3 regions of the Streptomyces liangshanensis genome follow, and region 3 is predicted to be linked to each of the others. Evidence: predicted binding sites of a transcription regulator. Region 3 holds the regulator's gene; each other region holds the start of a gene.
The links. Region 3 encodes HrcA, which represses chaperone genes, less so after heat shock. Its sites were predicted from a motif close to TTNGCACTCNGNNNNNCNGAGTGCNAA; they were not measured.
Positions count from the first base shown of each region.

Region 1: groES (co-chaperone GroES) is a predicted target of HrcA. The motif match lies at 4,672-4,698, and genes of this name have one in related genera.
Region 2: groL (chaperonin GroEL) is a predicted target of HrcA. The motif match lies at 4,098-4,124, and genes of this name have one in related genera.

Region 1 is NZ_CP050177.1:3,059,992-3,066,046, forward strand. It holds gene HA039_RS13030 (carbohydrate ABC transporter permease) at 1-470, shown strand, start outside; gene HA039_RS13035 (carbohydrate ABC transporter permease) at 467-1,336, shown strand; gene HA039_RS13040 (hydroxyacid dehydrogenase) at 1,395-2,423, shown strand; gene groL (chaperonin GroEL) at 2,497-4,119, opposite strand; gene groES (co-chaperone GroES) at 4,218-4,526, opposite strand; gene HA039_RS13055 (polysaccharide deacetylase family protein) at 4,822-5,820, opposite strand; gene HA039_RS13060 (hypothetical protein) at 5,873-6,055, opposite strand, start outside.
Region 2 is NZ_CP050177.1:4,461,749-4,467,803, reverse strand. It holds gene HA039_RS19385 (SpoIIE family protein phosphatase) at 1-1,426, shown strand, start outside; gene HA039_RS19380 (Uma2 family endonuclease) at 1,646-2,224, shown strand; gene groL (chaperonin GroEL) at 2,344-3,969, opposite strand; gene HA039_RS19370 (cold-shock protein) at 4,279-4,482, opposite strand; gene HA039_RS19365 (ubiquitin-like small modifier protein 1) at 4,848-5,126, opposite strand; gene thrC (threonine synthase) at 5,156-6,055, opposite strand, start outside.
Region 3 is NZ_CP050177.1:5,476,535-5,482,589, reverse strand. It holds gene HA039_RS23755 (histidine triad nucleotide-binding protein) at 1-224, opposite strand, end outside; gene HA039_RS23750 (16S rRNA (uracil(1498)-N(3))-methyltransferase) at 316-1,065, opposite strand; gene HA039_RS23745 (nitronate monooxygenase) at 1,062-2,138, opposite strand; gene dnaJ (molecular chaperone DnaJ) at 2,316-3,452, opposite strand; gene hrcA (heat-inducible transcriptional repressor HrcA) at 3,453-4,469, opposite strand; gene HA039_RS23730 (MBL fold metallo-hydrolase) at 4,647-5,384, shown strand; gene HA039_RS23725 (DUF3097 domain-containing protein) at 5,430-6,055, shown strand, end outside.

The DNA.
Region 1 (6,055 bases), 2.4 Mb from region 3:
CCATGGACGCCGGCGGGTTCGGCTTCGACTTCCTGTCCACCGACGGCATCCTGCCCTCGGTGGTCAACATCGCCCTGTGGGAGTGGCTCGGCTACAACGTCGTCATCTTCTACGCCTCGCTCCAGGCCGTCGACCGCTCGCTGCTCGAAGCGGCGACCGTGGACGGGGCCGGACAGTGGCGGCTCGCGTTCAGCATCAAGATCCCCCTGATCCGCTCCTCGCTGGCGCTGGTGCTCCTCTTCACGGTCATCGGTTCGCTCCAGCTCTTCACCGAGCCGCTGATCCTCAGCCGCTCGGGCGCGTCCGTGCCCAGCACCTGGACGCCGAACATGTACGCGTACAGCGCGGCCTTCCAGCGCAACGACTACGGCCTGGCCGCCGCCGCGTCCGTCCTCATCGCCCTCGCCGCCGCCGCGCTCTCCTTCGGCGTCACCCGATTCTCCAACCGGAAGGAGGCACGAGCAGCATGACGTCCCCCCTCGTCACCCGCCGGCCGGGCGGCAGCCGATGGCTGTCCCGGTCCGCGGTCAACGGCGTCCTGGTCCTGGCCGCCGCCTACACCCTCTTCCCCCTGATCTGGCTGGTCACGGCCGCCACCAAGGACGCCGGGAACCTCCTCGGCGGAGACGTCTTCTCGTTCCAGGGCTTCGACCTCGCCCGGAACCTCTCCGACCTGACGACGTACCAGGACGGCATCTACTTCCGGTGGTACGGCAACTCGCTGCTCTACGCGGGCGTCGGCGCCCTCGGCTGCTCGCTGGTGAGCGTCGCCGCGGGCTACGCGTTCGACAAGTACCGCTTCCGCGGCAAGGAGAAGCTGTTCGCCGTCGTCCTGCTCGGCGTGCTCCTGCCCTCCACGGCCCTGTCCCTCCCCCTCTACCTGCTGGCCGTGGAGACCCACACCGTCAACACCTACTGGTCCGTGCTGATCCCCGTCCTGGTCAACCCGTTCGGCGTCTACCTGTCCCGGATCTTCAGCGCCGGCTACGTCCCGGACGAGGCACTGGAGGCCGCCAGGATCGACGGCGCGAGCGAGTTGCGCGCCTTCTGGTCCATCGGTCTGCGCATGATCATGCCGGGCTTCGTGACCGTCTTCCTCTTCCAGTTCACCGCCGTCTGGAACAACTTCTTCCTCCCCCTCGTGATGCTCTCGGACAAGAACCTCTATCCGCTGAGCCTCGGCCTCTACAACTGGCACAGCAACGCCAACGCGACCCCGGACTTCTACCCGATGGTCGTGACCGGCTCGCTCCTCGCCGTCACCCCGCTGATCATCGCCTTCGTCACCCTCCAACGGCACTGGAAGGCCGGCCTCACGGCGGGCAGCGTCAAGTGACCCGCCCCACCAAGACCCGCGCACCGAGAACCGAGACCCGAGGAGCTTGAGTTCCACCATGCCAGCCCCCACCGACAACCGCCCCGCGGCCCTGCTCTCCATGGGCCCCGGCATCGCCGAGCGGCTGTTCACCGACGACCACCGGACCCGCCTGACCGGCCTCGTCCGCACCGATCCCGCCCTGGTCGCCCACCGGCTGACCGACCCGGCGCCCGCGGTGGCCGCCGCCCTCGCCGACGCCGAACTGCTCGTCACCTGCTGGGGAGCGCCCCCGCTCACCGCCGGCGTCCTCGACGCCGCGCCCCGCCTGCGGGCCGTCGTCCACGCGGCCGGCTCGGTCAAGCACCACATCACCGACGCCTGCTGGGAACGCGGCATCGCCGTCACCTCGGCCGCCGCCGCCAACGCCCGCCCGGTCGCCGAGTACACGCTCGCGGCGATCCTCTTCGCGGGCAAGAACGTCCTGGCCTCCGCCCAGCGCTACCGGAACCTGCGCACCCACCACGACTGGCGCGAGGAACTGGACAACGCGGGCAACTACCGCGGTACGGTCGGGATCGTCGGCGCCTCCCGCATCGGCCGCCGCGTCATCGAGCTGCTGCGCCCCTTCGACCTGGACGTCCTGCTGTACGACCCGTACGTCGAGCCGGCCGAGGCCGCCGCGCTCGGCGCGGTCCTCGTCACGCTGGACGAGCTGTGCGCGCGCAGCCGGATCGTGTCGGTCCACGCGCCGCAGCTCCCCGCCACGGAGCACATGATCGGCGCCGCGCAGCTGGCCGCGATGGCGGACGGTTCGACGCTGATCAACACCTCACGCGGGTCGCTCGTCGACGAGGACGCGCTGCTGCCGGAGCTGATCGCGGGCCGCCTCCACGCCGTACTGGACGTGACGGAGCCCGAACTGCCGCCCGCCGACTCGCCGTTGTACGACCTGCCGAACGTCCTGCTGACCCCGCACGTCGCGGGGTCGCTCGGCGGGGAGATCCACCGGATGGCGGACCAGGCGCTCGACGAGGTGGAGCGCTGGACGAAGGGCCTGCCCTTCGCCGACCCCGTACACCCGGCGCGGCTGGACGTCTCGGCCTGACGGGACGGTCCGGTACGCGCGAAAGCCCGGCGCCCCTCGCGGGGTGCCGGGCTCTCGGCGGTCGCACACAACCTCAGTGGCTGTGACCGTGGCCGTGACCGGCCTCGGCCTCTTCCTCGGCCGGCTTCTCGACGACCAGGGTCTCGGTCGTGAGCAGCAGGGAGGCGATCGACGCGGCGTTCTCCAGCGCGGAGCGCGTGACCTTGACCGGGTCGATGACGCCGGCCTTCACCAGGTCGACGTACTCGCCGGTCGCGGCGTTGAAGCCGTGGCCCTTGTCGAGCTCGGAGACCTTCGAGGTGATGACGTAACCCTCGAGGCCGGCGTTCTCGGCGATCCAGCGCAGCGGCTCGACCACGGCGCGGCGGACGACCGCGACACCGGTGGCCTCGTCGCCGGACTTGCCGAGGTTGCCCTCCAGGACCTTGGCGGCGTGCACCAGGGCGGAGCCACCACCGGAGACGATGCCCTCCTCGACCGCGGCGCGGGTCGCGGAGATGGCGTCCTCCAGACGGTGCTTCTTCTCCTTGAGCTCCACCTCGGTGGCGGCGCCGACCTTGATCACGCACACGCCGCCGGCCAGCTTCGCGAGGCGCTCCTGGAGCTTCTCGCGGTCCCAGTCGGAGTCCGTGGACTCGATCTCGGCCTTGATCTGGTTGACGCGGCCGACGACCTCGGTGTGGTCGCCGCCACCGTCGACGATCGTGGTGTCGTCCTTGGTGATGGTGACGCGGCGGGCGGAGCCCAGCACGTCCAGGCCGGCCTGGTCGAGCTTGAGGCCGACCTCCTCGGCGATGACGGTCGCGCCCGTGAGGGTGGCGATGTCGCCGAGCATGGCCTTGCGGCGGTCACCGAAGCCGGGGGCCTTCACCGCGACCGCGTTGAACGTGCCGCGGATCTTGTTGACGACGAGCGTGGAGAGCGCCTCGCCCTCGACGTCCTCGGCGATGATCAGCAGCGGCTTGGAGCCACCCGCGGCGATGACCTTCTCCAGCAGGGGCAGCATGTCCTGGATGGAGGCGATCTTGCCCTGGTTGATCAGGATGTACGGGTCGTCGAGGACGGCCTCCATACGCTCCTGGTCGGTCACCATGTACGGGGACAGGTAACCCTTGTCGAAGGCCATGCCCTCGGTGAAGTCGAGCTCCAGGCCGAAGGTGTTGGACTCCTCGACGGTGATGACACCGTCCTTGCCGACCTTGTCCATCGCCTCGGCGATGAGGTCACCGACCTGCTGGTCCTGCGCGGAGAGCGCGGCCACGGCGGCGATGTCGGACTTGTCCTCGATCGGGCGGGCGGTCGCGAGGAGCTCGTCGGACACGGCCTTGACCGCGGCGTCGATGCCCTTCTTGAGGGAGGCGGGGGACGCGCCGGCGGCGACGTTGCGCAGGCCCTCGCGGACGAGCGCCTGGGCCAGGACGGTGGCGGTGGTGGTGCCGTCACCCGCGATGTCGTTGGTCTTGGTCGCCACCTCCTTCACCAGCTGGGCGCCGAGGTTCTCGTACGGGTCGTCGAGCTCGACCTCGCGGGCGATCGTGACACCGTCGTTGGTGATGGTCGGGGCGCCGAACTTCTTGTCGATGACGACGTTGCGGCCCTTGGGGCCGATCGTCACCTTCACCGTGTCGGCAAGCTTGTTGACGCCGCGCTCGAGGGCGCGACGGGCGTCCTCGTCGAACTTCAGGATCTTCGCCATGGGAGCTTCTCTAGTCCTCTCGAACGAACTGCGCCCCCGTCCGCCCGGCAATCGCAGGGTGGCCGAGGGCGCAGCTCACAAGCAAAACTTTCGGTGAATTACTTCTCGATGATCGCGAGTACGTCGCGAGCCGAGAGGACGAGGTATTCCTCGCCGCTGTACTTCACTTCGGTGCCGCCGTACTTGCTGTACAGAACGACATCGCCGACGGAAACGTCGAGCGGGAGACGCTCGCCGTTCTCGAAACGGCCCGGGCCCACGGCCAGGACGACGCCCTCCTGGGGCTTCTCCTTGGCGGTGTCCGGGATGACCAGGCCAGAGGCCGTGGTCTGCTCGGCGTCGAGCGGCTGGACCACAATGCGGTCCTCGAGCGGCTTGATGGCAACCTTGGTGCTGGCGGTCGTCACGATCCGACCTCCCCCTTCGGAGATCTCACGGGGTGAACTGTCTTGGGTGGCGACCGGGTGGATCCGTCGTCGCGGGTGCCGGATCCGCCAGTCGCGCTTTGGCACTCTCCAGTGGGGAGTGCCAGACCCGAGACTATGACCGCGATTAGCACTCGGTCAAGCGGAGTGCCAGTGAGGTTGCGCGTGGCGGCCGCGTCCGGACGCGGAAACGCCCGTACGGGGAAGGGTCCCCGTACGGGCGTGCGAGCGCCGGGCAGGTGCCCGGGGTGCCACCGGGCGGGCGCCCGGGGGCCGTTCAGACGTAGTCCTCCAGCCTGGCCACCGCGTACCCCTTGTCCGTGATGGTCTTCATCACACGCCGGACCATGTCGGGCATGGAGCCCTTCCAGTCGTCGCGCCCCCGGAAGTGGGTGAGGACGATGTCACCGGGGTGCAGGTCCCGGTCCCACTCGCGCCACTCCATGTGGTCGGGGAACGCCTCGGCCGCCCACAGCGGTACGGCGGTGACACCGCAGGACTTGGCGACGCGCAGGGTGTCGCCGTTGTAGTTGCCGTACGGCGGGCGGAAGAGGCGGGGCCGCTTCCCGTACCGCTTCTGCATCACGTCCTGCTGGCCGCAGATCTCGTGCTTCTGCTCGGCGTAGGACAGGCCGGGCAGGTAGCGGTGGTGGAGCGTGTGGTTGTGCAGCGCGACCCCGCGGTCCCGCATCCGGGCGAAGTAGCCGTAGTCGTCGTTGATCACGTAGTCGCTGAGGAAGGCGCTGTACGGGATCTTCAGCTCGGTCATCATGCGCAGGAACTCGGGGTCCTTCTCCGCGCCGTCGTCGATGGTCAGGAACACGACCTTGTCCTTGACCGGGACGGTGGTGAAGACCGGCGGGAGCGTGGCACCGCCGGAGACCTCGAAGCCCTTACGGGTCCTGATCACGGGCTTGACGGCGGGGGGCGGGGGCGCGGTCAGGGGGGTCCTGGCGAGCTTCCAGCGCCTGGCGGCGACGGTACGGAGGGCCTCGGCGCGGCGGAGGTTCTCGGCGTAGGCGGCGAGGGCGCCGGCGGGGCCGCCCTGGGGGGCCTTCCGCGCCTGGTCGGGCTTCCCCGCCTGGTCGGGCTTCTGCGCCTGATCGGGCTTCTGCGGGGCTCCTTGCGGGGCCGGGTGGCCCGTTGCCGCCCCGGGACGGGCGTACTTCGCCTCCGCCGACTCCCCGCCGCAGCCGGACGCGAGCGCGGCGACGAGCAGGGCGGCCACCAGGGCGCGCGCGTGTCCAAATTCTCGCTTTTGTCGTAAAAGCTGCATGGCGCTGCATCCTGTCAGCGCCACACACGCCGGGCCGGTACGACTCGCCGTACTACTCCAGGTCCGTCAGCTCGTCGGCGTAGATCTTCGAAAGGGGCTGGGGCCCGATGTACTGCTGGCAGTTGCACTGCCTGCGCTCGTACTTCAGCGGCTTCTTGTCCTCGTCCCACTCCGTCGCGACCTCGACGTCCTCGTGGCACTTCCCCCGCTTGTCGTGCTTCGCCAGGTGGTGGGT
Region 2 (6,055 bases), 1.0 Mb from region 3:
CTTCATGTCCGCGATGACCACGGGGAAGTCGCAGTTCGAGCCGATCATCAGGACCGGCCCGGGCACCTGGGTCGAGAACGATCCCGGGCGGCGCAGGGTCATCGAGGAGACCGGGGTCCACTCGATCATCGTGGTCCCGCTGCGGGCCCGCGGCACGATCCTGGGCGTCGTCGTCTTCAGCCGTAACGACACCATCACCCCGTTCAGCCGGGACGACCTCCTGCTGGCCGAGGAGCTGGCCGCGCGGGCCTCCCTGAGCCTGGACAACGCGCTGCGCTACACCCGCGAGCGCACGGCGTCCCTCGCCCTCCAGCGCAACCTGCTCCCCCGCCACCTGTCGGGCGGCCACGCCGTGGACGTCGCCGCCCAGTACCTGCCCGCGGACCTCCACGACGGCGTCGGCGGCGACTGGTTCGACGTGATCCCGCTGTCCGGCGGCCGGGTCGCCCTGGTGGTCGGTGACGTCGTCGGGCACGGCATCAACGCGGCGGCGACGATGGGGCAGCTCCACACGGCCGTGCACACCCTGGCGGACATGGACCTGCCGCCGGACGAGCTGCTCGCCCACCTCGACGACCTGGTCGTACGCCTCACCGAGGAGGACGCGGAGCCGCGCGACGAGGACTTCAGCACGCCCGTGATGGGCGCGACGTGCGTGTACGCGGTGTACGACCCCGTCACGCGGCGCTGCACGATGGCGCGCGCCGGCCACCCGCCTCCCGCGATCGTCTTCCCGGACGGCACCGTCACCTTCCCGGAGCTGCCCGCAGGTTCGCCGATCGGGCTCGGGCTGCTGTCCTTCCAGTCGGTCGAGATGGAGTTGCCGGAGGGCAGTGTCATCGCCCTCTACACCGACGGCCTGGTGGAGACCCGCGAGGCGGACATCGACGTGGGGCTGGGGCGGCTGGGCGCGTCCCTCGCCAGGACCGGCGGCCGGGGGACCCCGCTGGACGAGGTGTGCGCGGAGGTGGTCGGCACGATGGTGTCGAAGGCCCCGTCCCAGGACGACGTGGCGCTGCTGCTGGCCCGTACCCGCTCACTGCCCCCGGACCATGTGGTCACCTGGGTGCTGCCGACCGACCCGGCGCTGGTCTCCAACGCCCGCGCGCTGGCCGTCGCCAAGCTCTCCTCGTGGGGGCTCGGCCAACTGGCGCCCACCGTCGAACTCATCGTCAGCGAACTGGTCACCAACGCCATCCGGTACGGCGCCGGCCCCATCCGGCTCCGCCTGATCCGCCACCGGGCCCTGGTCTGCGAGGTGTTCGACTCCGACGACCGCTCCCCGCGCCTGCGCCACGCCCGCGCCGAGGACGAGAAGGGCTGGGGCCTCTTCCTGGTCGCGAAGCTCTCCCACCGCTGGGGCACCCGCACGGCCCCCGGCGGCAAGATCGTCTGGGCGGAACTGGAACTGCCGCTGGGCGCGTGACCGGGCCGGTGCGGGCCAGCACGTGCGCCTCGGAATCGGACGAACGTTCACCCAGCATGACGAACTTGATACGAAGGGTGATCACGCTTTAGCGTGCGCGACAGGACGCCGCTGCGCCCGCCCCGCCACGGCGGAGGCCCCGCCTGAGAGGACTCGTGCGTGACCATTCAGCCCGCTCGCGCCAGAAGCGGGGCACGATGTAGGGGAGGAGGCGACGCCATGACCCCCAGCCCCGCTGATCACGCGCAGATGTCCGTGGAGGACTTCGAGCAGATCGCTCGTACGGCCCCGAAGACAGTGAAGCTCGAATTCGTCAACGGAAAACTAGAGGTCAAGCCCGTGCCGGACGGCGACCACGACGAGATCGTCCTGTGGCTCCAGACCCTGTGCATGCAGCACCGCCCCGAGTTGGGGCTCTACGCCGAGCGCGGTCTCCGGATCGAGGCCTACCGCAAGGGGCGGGCCGTCCCGGACGGCGTGCTCGCGCCGCGTCGGCATTTTGTCGGGCACGGCCTGTGGTCCGATCCGGAAGGCGTCCTCATGGTCGTGGAGGTCACTTCGTACGACTCGGACACCGACCGCCGCGACCGTAACGAGAAGCGGGACGGCTACGCCGCGGCGGGCATCCCCGTCTATCTCCTCATCGACCGCGACAACGGCACCCTCACCGTCTACAGCGAGCCCCTGAACGGCGTCTATCAGCGGCAGCCCTCGTACCCGTTCGGCACCGACGTCCAGCTGCCCGAGCCCGCCTCCCTCACGCTGGAGACCGAGGAGCTGACCGCCTACATCCGCTGACGCCGACCCCCACCCCCGGAAACACCCGAAGGCGGCACCCCCCGGAAGGGATACCGCCCTCGGTTCAGGAACGCTCCGAGCCGATGCCGTACAGCCGTGCCGACCGTACGGCGAGAGGCTCAGAAGTCCATGTCGCCGCCCGGCATGCCGCCCGGCGCGCCGCCCGCGGCGGCCTTCTCCGGCTTGTCGGCGATGACGGCCTCGGTGGTGAGGAACAGCGCCGCGATGGAGGCCGCGTTCTGGAGAGCGGAACGGGTGACCTTCGCGGGGTCGATGATGCCCTCGGCGATCATGTCCACGTACTCGCCGGTCGCGGCGTTGAGGCCGTGACCGATCGGCAGGTTGCGGACCTTCTCGACGATGACGCCGCCTTCGAGACCACCGTTGACGGCGATCTGCTTGAGCGGAGCCTCCAGCGCGAGCTTGACGATGTTCGCGCCCGTCGCCTCGTCACCTTCGAGCTCGAGCTTCTCGAACACCGAGGAAGCCTGGAGCAGGGCCACGCCACCACCGGCGACGATGCCCTCCTCGACGGCGGCCTTGGCGTTGCGCACCGCGTCCTCGATGCGGTGCTTGCGCTCCTTGAGCTCGACCTCGGTCGCGGCGCCGGCCTTGATGACGGCCACGCCGCCGGCCAGCTTCGCGAGGCGCTCCTGGAGCTTCTCGCGGTCGTAGTCCGAGTCGCTGTTCTCGATCTCGGCGCGGATCTGGTTCACGCGGCCGGCGACCTGGTCGCTCTCGCCCGAACCGTCGACGATGGTGGTCTCGTCCTTGGTGATGACGACCTTGCGGGCGCGGCCCAGCAGGTCGAGACCGGCGTTCTCCAGCTTGAGGCCGACCTCTTCGGAGATGACCGTGCCGCCCGTGAGGATGGCGATGTCGTTCAGCATCGCCTTGCGGCGGTCACCGAAGCCCGGGGCCTTGACGGCGACGGACTTGAAGGTGCCACGGATCTTGTTGACGACCAGGGTCGACAGCGCCTCGCCCTCGACGTCCTCCGCGATGATCAGCAGGGGCTTGCCCGACTGCATGACCTTCTCCAGCAGCGGAAGGAGGTCCTTCACGTTGCCGATCTTGGAGTTGACGATGAGGATGTACGGGTCGTCCAGGGACGACTCCATGCGCTCCATGTCGGTGGCGAAGTACGCCGAGATGTAGCCCTTGTCGAAGCGCATGCCCTCGGTGAGCTCGAGCTCCAGACCGAAGGTCTGCGACTCCTCAACGGTGATGACGCCTTCCTTGCCGACCTTGTCCATCGCCTCGGCGATGAGCTCGCCGATCTGGGTGTCGGCGGCGGAGATGGAGGCCGTCGAAGCGATCTGCTCCTTGGTCTCCACGTCCTTGGCCTGCTCCAGCAGGGCACCGGAGACGGCCTCGACGGCCTTCTCGATCCCGCGCTTGAGGGCCATCGGGTTGGCGCCGGCCGCCACGTTGCGCAGGCCCTCGCGGACGAGTGCCTGGGCGAGGACGGTCGCGGTGGTCGTACCGTCACCGGCGACGTCGTCCGTCTTCTTGGCGACTTCCTTGACCAGCTCGGCGCCGATCTTCTCGTACGGGTCCTCGAGCTCGATCTCCTTGGCGATGGAAACACCATCGTTGGTGATCGTGGGGGCGCCCCACTTCTTCTCGAGGACGACGTTGCGACCCTTGGGACCAAGGGTGACCTTGACGGCGTCGGCGAGCTGGTTCATCCCGCGCTCGAGACCGCGCCGTGCCTCCTCGTCGAACGCGATGATCTTGGCCATGTGAAGTGGTCCTCCCGGACTGGGGTGGATTGCTCCGGACCGCGCCCGCGCCCGCGACGGACGGCCTGAGAGCCGGGCGGTTCCTTGCTCCACCTGGCTCTCCGGGCCTCACTGACCCGGTCCATAAGTTGTCACTCTCACTTGCAGAGTGCTAACGCCAATGATTAGCACTCGACCCCCGAGAGTGCAAGCTCCTCCCTCGGCCCGGCACCCCCGCGGGGACGTGCCGTACACGCACGAGGGGCCCGTATCCCTGTGTGGGATACGGGCCCCTCGGCGTGAGTGCGTCGGTGGCCGATCGCGCCGGGATCAGACGGCGAGCTTGACCATGTCCGCCTGCGGACCCTTCTGGCCCTGCGAGATCTCGAACTCAACTCGCTGACCTTCTTCAAGGGTGCGGTAGCCGTCCATCTGGATCGCGCTGTAGTGGACGAAAACATCCGCACCACCGTCGACCGCGATGAAGCCGTAGCCCTTCTCCGCGTTGAACCATTTGACGGTGCCCTGAGCCATGCCTTACTCCCCTATTACTGCCGGAACGCTTCGACCGCGGCTGAATGTATCTGCCCAACTGCCCTCTGCAACAGGTCAATCGGACGAGAAATCTGGGCGCGAACGAACACACATAGCGACGGATTGACTGCGTTCCGGGGCAAGTCGGGCCGGGCAAAACACGCATGTGCCCGCAAAAGTCACCGAGAGTTTGACCCCAGGTTGTCGCGATCTCGTATGCGCTCGGCACCGGCCGCGAGGGGGTGTTCCCAACTCTACCGCGCTCAACCATAAAGAATGGCCCCCTCCGCTTCCTGTGCGGAGAGGGCCGTTCCGGACCGCGGAGGGGGCCGGGGACGCGGGCCGCGCGTCCCCGTGAGGGAGCGTCAGCAGCCGCCGGCGACCGCGGGGATGATCGAGATGCCGGCGCCCGCCGGGGTGGCCGTCTGGAGGCCCTGCTCGAACCGGACGTCGTCGTCGTTCACGTACACGTTGACGAAGCGGCGCAGCTTGCCGTCGTCGTCCAGGACGCGCGCGGAGATGCCCGGGTGGTTGGCCTCCAGGGACTGGATGACCTCGGAGAGGGTCTCGCCCTCCGCCGGGACCTCGGCCTGGCCACCGGTGTACGTACGGAGGATGGTGGGGATGCGGACCTTGACGCTCATGGTGGATGCCTTCCTGGGGTCGGTGGGTGTCAGTGGGCCAGGCCGGCGTCGCGGAACGCGTCCAGGCTGGGGCGGATCGTCGCCGTCGGTCCCGTGGTCGGGGCCACCGCGTCGAGCGTCTTGAGGCCGTCGCCGGTGTTCAGCACGACCGTCGTGAGCGCCGGGTCGAGCAGGCCGGCGTCGATGAGCTTCTTCGTCACGCCGACGGTCACGCCGCCCGCGGTCTCGGCGAAGATCCCCTCGGTGCGCGCCAGCAGCTTGATGGCGTCGACGATCTGCTCGTCGTTCACGTCGTCCACGGCGCCGCCGGTGCGGCGGGCGATGTCGAGGACGTACGGGCCGTCGGCGGGGTTGCCGATCGCCAGGGACTTGGCGATGGTGTTCGGCTTCTGGGGCCGTACGACGTCGTGGCCGGCCTTGAAGGCGGCGGAGACCGGGGAGCAGCCCTCGGCCTGGGCTCCGAAGATCTTGTACGGCTTGTCCTCGACGAGCCCCAGCTTGATGAGTTCCTGGAGGCCCTTGTCGATCTTCGTGAGCTGGGATCCGGAGGCGATCGGGATGACGAGCTGGTCGGGCAGCTCCCAGCCGAGCTGTTCGCAGATCTCGTACGCGAGCGTCTTGGAGCCTTCGCCGTAGTACGGGCGGAGGTTGACGTTCACGAAGCCCCAGCCCTCGCCGAGCGGGTCGCCGATGAGCTCGGAGCAGAAGCGGTTGACGTCGTCGTAGTTGCCCTCGATGCCGACGAGTTCACCGCCGTACACCGCGGCCATGACGACCTTGCCCTGCTCCAGGTCGTGCGGGATGAACACGCAGGAGCGGAAGCCGGCGCGGGCGGCGGCGGCGCCGACGGCGCCGGCCAGGTTGCCGGTGGAGGAGCAGGAGAGCGTGGTGAAGCCGAAGGCGCGGGCGGCCTCGACGGCGATGGCGAC
Region 3 (6,055 bases):
GCCCCGGCCTCGGCCAGCACGTCGGCGGCGACCTGCGGTTCGGCGGCGGCGAGCGAGGCCGCGTCCGGGTAGTGCACCCGGGGGATGACGAGCACGTGGGTGGGGGCCTGCGGGTGGATGTCCCGGAAGGCGACGGTGGTCGCCGTCTCGCGGACCACGGTGGCCGGCACGTCCCCCGCCACGATCTTGCAGAACAGGCAGTCGGCCTGTGGTTCTCCGGCCATGGGTCCTGGCCCTCCTCGAATCCGGCGATGACGGTGTCGGTGACGACGGCGATCACGAACCGCCCATGCTAGCGGGCGGGAGCCGTACGGATCAGGACCAGCGGCCGGTACGGGACATGACCACGGCCACCGCCGCCGTCCCCGCCGTGGACGTACGCAGCACACTGCGGCCCAGCCGGTACGGCTTCGCCCCCACCGCCGCGAAGGCCGCCAACTCCTCGGGGGACACGCCCCCTTCGGGCCCGACGACCAGGACCACCGACCCCTCGCGGGGCAGGTCGGCCGAGGCCAGCGCGGCGCTCGCGGCGTCCCGGTCCTCGTGCAGGACGGCGGCGAAGTCGGCCGTCGCCAGCAGCGCGGCGACCTGCTTCGTGGTCATCGCGTCCGCCACCTCGGGGAACCGCACCCGACGCGACTGCTTCCCCGACTCCCGGGCCGTGGACCGCCACTTGGCGAGCGCCTTGGCCCCGCGCTCCCCGTTCCACCGCGTGACGCACCGGGAGGCCGACCACGGGACGACGGCGTCCACGCCGGTCTCCGTCATGGTCTCGACGGCCACCTCGCCCCGGTCGCCCTTGGGCAGGGCCTGGACGACGGTGATGTGCGGGCTCCCGGGCGGTTCCTCGGCGTACGCGTCGAGCTGGACGATCAGCCGGTCCTTGCCCTCGGTCCCGAGCACCACGGCGTCCGCCCAGCGGCCCCTGCCGTCGGTCAGGACGACGTCCTCGCCGGCGTGCAGCCGCTTCACGGCCACGGCGTGCCGCCCCTCGGGGCCGTCCAGGACGAAGCGTCCGGCGGGTCCGGCGTCGAAGCCGTCCACCACGAACACCGGGGCGGTCACGAGGCGTTGCCCGGCCGGCCGAGGGTCTCGACGGCCGTCTCGAACTCGGTGACGAGGACGTTGACCAGGGTCGCGGCCGGCAGGTCCCGGGCCAGGCGGTGGCCCTGTCCGGCCCACAGCGCCATGCCCTGGGCGTCGCCGACCTTGGCCGCGGCCTTGCGCAGTCCGGAGGTGAGGTGGTGCACCTCGGGGTAGGCGGCGGGGGCGTACTTGCCGTGCTCGCTCATGAAGCGGTTGACGAGGCCCCGGGCGGGGCGGCCGGAGAACGCGCGCGTGAGCTGCGTCCGTACGAACAGCGGGTTGGTCATGGCGTCCTTGTGCAGGTCGCTCGCGCCGGACTCGGGGCACACCAGGAACGCGGTGCCGAGCTGCGCGGCCTCGGCGCCCGCCGCGAGGACCGCGGCGATCTGGCCGCCGCGCATGATGCCGCCGGTCGCGATGACCGGGAGGTCGACGGTCTCCTTGACCAGGGCGAGCAGCGAGAGCAGGCCGAGGCCCACGCCGTCGTTCTCCGGGTCGTCGCGGTGGGTGCCCTGGTGTCCGCCGGCCTCGATGCCCTGGACGCAGACCACGTCGGCGCCGGACCACTGGGCGGTCTGGGCCTCCTCCGGGGTGGTGACGGTGACGACGGTGAGCGTGCCGACCTTCGCGAAGGCGTCGAGGGTCGTACGGGTGGGGCAGCCGAAGGTGAACGAGACGACCGGCACCGGGTCGTCCAGCAGGATCGCGAGCTTCGCCTCGTACCCGTCGTCGCGGCCGCTCTCCGGGTCGCCGAGGGGGGTCTCGTACCAGGTGGCCTCACCGGCGAGCTGGTTGCGGTAGACCTCCACGACCCCGGCGTCCGCGTACTGCGGCTGGGGCATGAAGAGGTTCACGCCGAAGGGGCGCGAGGTGAGACCACGCAGGTGCTTGATCTCCTCGTACATGACATCGACCGATTTGTACCCGGCGGCGAGGAAGCCGAGCCCCCCGGCGTCGGAGACGGCCGCGGCGAGCTGCGGGGTGGAGGCACCGCCCGCCATGGGGGCCTGCACGATGGGGTACCGGCAGAGGTCGGTCAGTGCGGAGGACATGCGAAGCATGGTGCCATGCCGCTCTCCGAGCTCCGAATCCGGCCAGGGCTTGGGCCACGGCCTCGGAGCTGTCCGGGCGGCCTACCGCCGCACCCGTGTCCTCAATCGCCGGACGGGCTTGAAAGCCCGTCCGGCGATTGAGGACGGAACGGCGACCGGCCTCACGCGGTCACAGGACTAGCGCCCGTTGAACGCGTCCTTCAGGCGGGAGAACAGGCCCTGCTGGCCCGGCTGGAACTGGCCCAGGGGGCGTTCCTCGCCGCGCAGGACGGCCAGCTCGCGCAGCAGGCGTTCCTGCTCCGCGTCCAGCTTCGACGGCGTCGTGACCTCGACGTGCACGATGAGGTCACCGCGCCCGCCGCCGCGGAGGTGGGTGATGCCACGGCCGTGCAGCGGGATCGACTGCCCCGACTGCGTGCCGGGCCGTACGTCGATGTCCTCCACCCCGTCCAGCGTCTCCAGCGGACACTTCGTGCCCAGCGACGCGGCCGTCATGGGCACGGTGACCGTGCAGTGCAGGTCGTCGCCGCGCCGCTGGAACACCGCGTGCGGCAGCTCGTGGATCTCCACGTACAGGTCACCGGCGGGGCCGCCGCCGGGGCCGACCTCGCCCTCGCCCGCGAGCTGGATCCGCGTGCCGTTGTCGACGCCCGCCGGGATCTTGACCGTGAGCGTGCGGCGCGAGCGGATCCGCCCGTCGCCGGCGCACTCGGGGCACGGCGTCGGCACGACCGTGCCGAAGCCCTGGCACTGCGGGCAGGGCCGCGAGGTCATGACCTGGCCCAGGAAGGACCGCGTGACCTGCGAGACCTCACCGCGTCCGCGGCACATGTCGCAGGTCTGCGCCGAGGTGCCCGGCGCCGCCCCCTCGCCCGAGCAGGTCGTGCAGACCACGGCCGTGTCGACCTGGATGTCCTTGGTGGTGCCGAAGGCCGACTCGTTGAGGTCGATCTCCAGCCGGATCATCGCGTCCTGGCCGCGCCGCGTCCGCGAGCGCGGCCCGCGCTGCTGCGACGTACCGAAGAACGCGTCCATGATGTCCGAGAAGTTGCCGAAGCCGCCGGCTCCGAAACCGCCCGCACCGCCTCCGCCGCTCGCGGACAGCGGGTCCCCGCCGAGGTCGTAGACCTGCTTCTTCTGCGGGTCCGACAGCACCTCGTACGCGGCGTTGATCTCCTTGAAGCGCTCCTGCGTCTTGGGATCGGGATTGACATCCGGGTGCAGCTCGCGGGCGAGCCTGCGGAATGCCTTCTTGATCTCGTCCTGAGACGCGTCGCGGCGCACGCCGAGAACGGCGTAGTAGTCCGTGGCCACTTACGACTCCGCCAGGATCTGTCCGACGTAACGTGCCACTGCGCGTACCGCTCCCATCGTTCCGGGGTAGTCCATGCGGGTCGGTCCGACCACGCCGAGTTTGGCGACTGCCTCGTCGCCCGAACCGTAGCCGACCGCGACGACGGACGTGGAGTTGAGGCCCTCATGGGCGTTCTCGTGCCCGATACGTACGGTCATGCCCGGGTGCTCCGCCTCACCCAGCAGCTTGAGGAGCACGACCTGCTCCTCCAGCGCCTCCAGCACCGGCCGGATGGTGAGCGGGAAATCGTGTCCGAAGCGGGTGAGATTGGCCGTACCGCCGATCACCAACCGCTCCTCGGTCTCCTCGACCAGCGTTTCGAGCAGGGTCGCGAGCACGGTGGTGACCACCCCGCGGTCCTCCTGCTCGAACGAGTCGGGGAGATCCTGCACCAACTGCGGCACGTCCGAGAAGCGGCGTCCGACGACCCGGCTGTTGAGCCGGGCCCGCAGATCCGCGAGGGCGGTCTCCCCGAAGGGGGCGGGGCAGTCGATCATGCGTTGTTCGACCCGGCCGGTGTCCGTGATCAGCACGAGCATCAGCCGCGCCGGGGACAGGCCGAGCAGCTCCACGTGGCGCACCGTGGAGCGGGTCAGCGAGGGGTACTGCACCACCGCGACCTGCCGGGTCAGCTGCGCGAGCAGCCGTACCGTACGCCCCACGACGTCGTCGAGGTCGACCGCGCTGTCCAGGAAGTTCTGGATGGCCCGGCGCTCCGGCGAGGACAGGGGCTTGACCCCGGCCAGCCGGTCCACGAAGAGCCGGTAGCCCTTGTCGGTCGGGATGCGGCCGGCGCTGGTGTGCGGCTGGGCGATGAAGCCCTCGTCCTCCAGCACCGCCATGTCGTTGCGGACCGTCGCCGGTGACACGCCGAGCTTGTGCCGCTCGGTCAGCGCCTTGGAGCCGACCGGCTCCTCGGTGCCGACGTAGTCCTGGACGATCGCGCGGAGCACTTCGAGTCTGCGTTCACTGAGCATCGCGCACACCTCCCGCTGTCGTCCGTCGGATCCGGCTTGGCACTCGCCCGGAGGGAGTGCCAGCATTCCCCCCCGACAGTGTACGGCTGTGGGGTACGCCCCTAGCAAGGGTGACCGACCACGCTACCGCGCGATGCGCCCGCCTCTTGCCGCGTCTCTTACGGATAGCGTCGTCCCATGGACATCCGTTGGGAAGAGCGCGGGTGGGAGCGGCTGTCCCCGCGGGCGGGCCGGCGCCGGCTGCCCGGGTGGGACGCGACCGCCGGACTCGTGGCCGGGGACACCGGCGCCCTGCTGTTCGACACGGGCGCGACGCCCCGCGAGGGCGCGGCGCTGCGGGCGGACACCGGCGCCCTCCTGGGACCCGGGCGGCACGTGACGCGGGTCGCGCTGAGCCATCCGCACTTCGACCACGTGCTGGGGACGGCGGCGTTCCCGGAGGCGGAGGTGTACGGGGCGGTGGGCCTCGCGGAGCTGCTGGCGCGGGGCGGCGGCGCGCTGTACGAGGACGCCGTGCGCGAGGGGATGGACGCGGCGGAGGCGGCCGGGGCGCGTGACGCGCTCGTCCCGCCGGGGCACGCCGTGTCGGGTGAGCTGGCCCTCGACCTCGGCGGCCTCCAGGTGCTGCTGGCGAACGTGGGGCCCGGGCACACCGCCCACGACCTGGCCCTGCTGGTCCCGGGCGCGGACGGCGCGGCTCCGGTGCTCTTCTGCGGCGACCTGGTGGAGGAGTCGGGGGAGCCGCAGGCGGGCCCTGACGCGATCCCGGGCCGGTGGCCGGCGGCGCTGGACCGGCTGCTCGCGCTGGGCGGGGAGGACGCGGTGTACGTGCCCGGGCACGGGGCGGTGGTGGACGCGGCGTTCGTCCGGGCCCAGCGGGACGCGCTGGCGGTACGTTTCGGCGTGTCGCGGTAGCGGGCGGCCCCTCCGCCCGCCGCCCGTCCGTTTATCGTCTTGGCCATGCGCAGCTACAGCCCCGACCTGACCCCTCCGTGGAAGAAGCCGACCCCGGCGCCGGAGGTGCCCGCGGAACCGGATCTGGTGGTCGAGGAGGTGGCGACCGGGTTCTGCGGCGCGGTGATCCGCTGCGAGAAGACGGCCGAGGGCCCGACCGTGACCCTGGAGGACCGCTTCGGCAAGCACCGGGTGTTCCCGCTGGCGGTCCGGGGGTTCCTGCTGGAGGGCAAGGTCGTCACACTGGTCCGGCCGACGGCGGGGGGTCCGGTACGCCCCACCCGTACGGCCTCCGGCTCGGTCGCCGTCCCCGGGGCGCGCGCCCGGGTGGCCAGGGCGGGGCGGATCTATGTGGAGGGCCGCCACGACGCGGAGCTGGTCGAGCGGGTCTGGGGCGACGACCTGCGGATCGAGGGGGTGGTCGTGGAGTACCTGGAGGGCGTGGACGACCTGCCCGCGGTGGTGGAGGAGTTCGGCCCGGCGCCGGACGCGCGGCTGGGCGTCCTGGTGGACCACCTGGTGCCGGGCTCGAAGGAGTCCCGGATCGCGGCGGCGGTGACGGGCGCGGACGTGCTGGTCGTGGGGCACCCGTACATCGACGTGTGGGAGGCCGTGAAGCCGTCGTCCGTGGG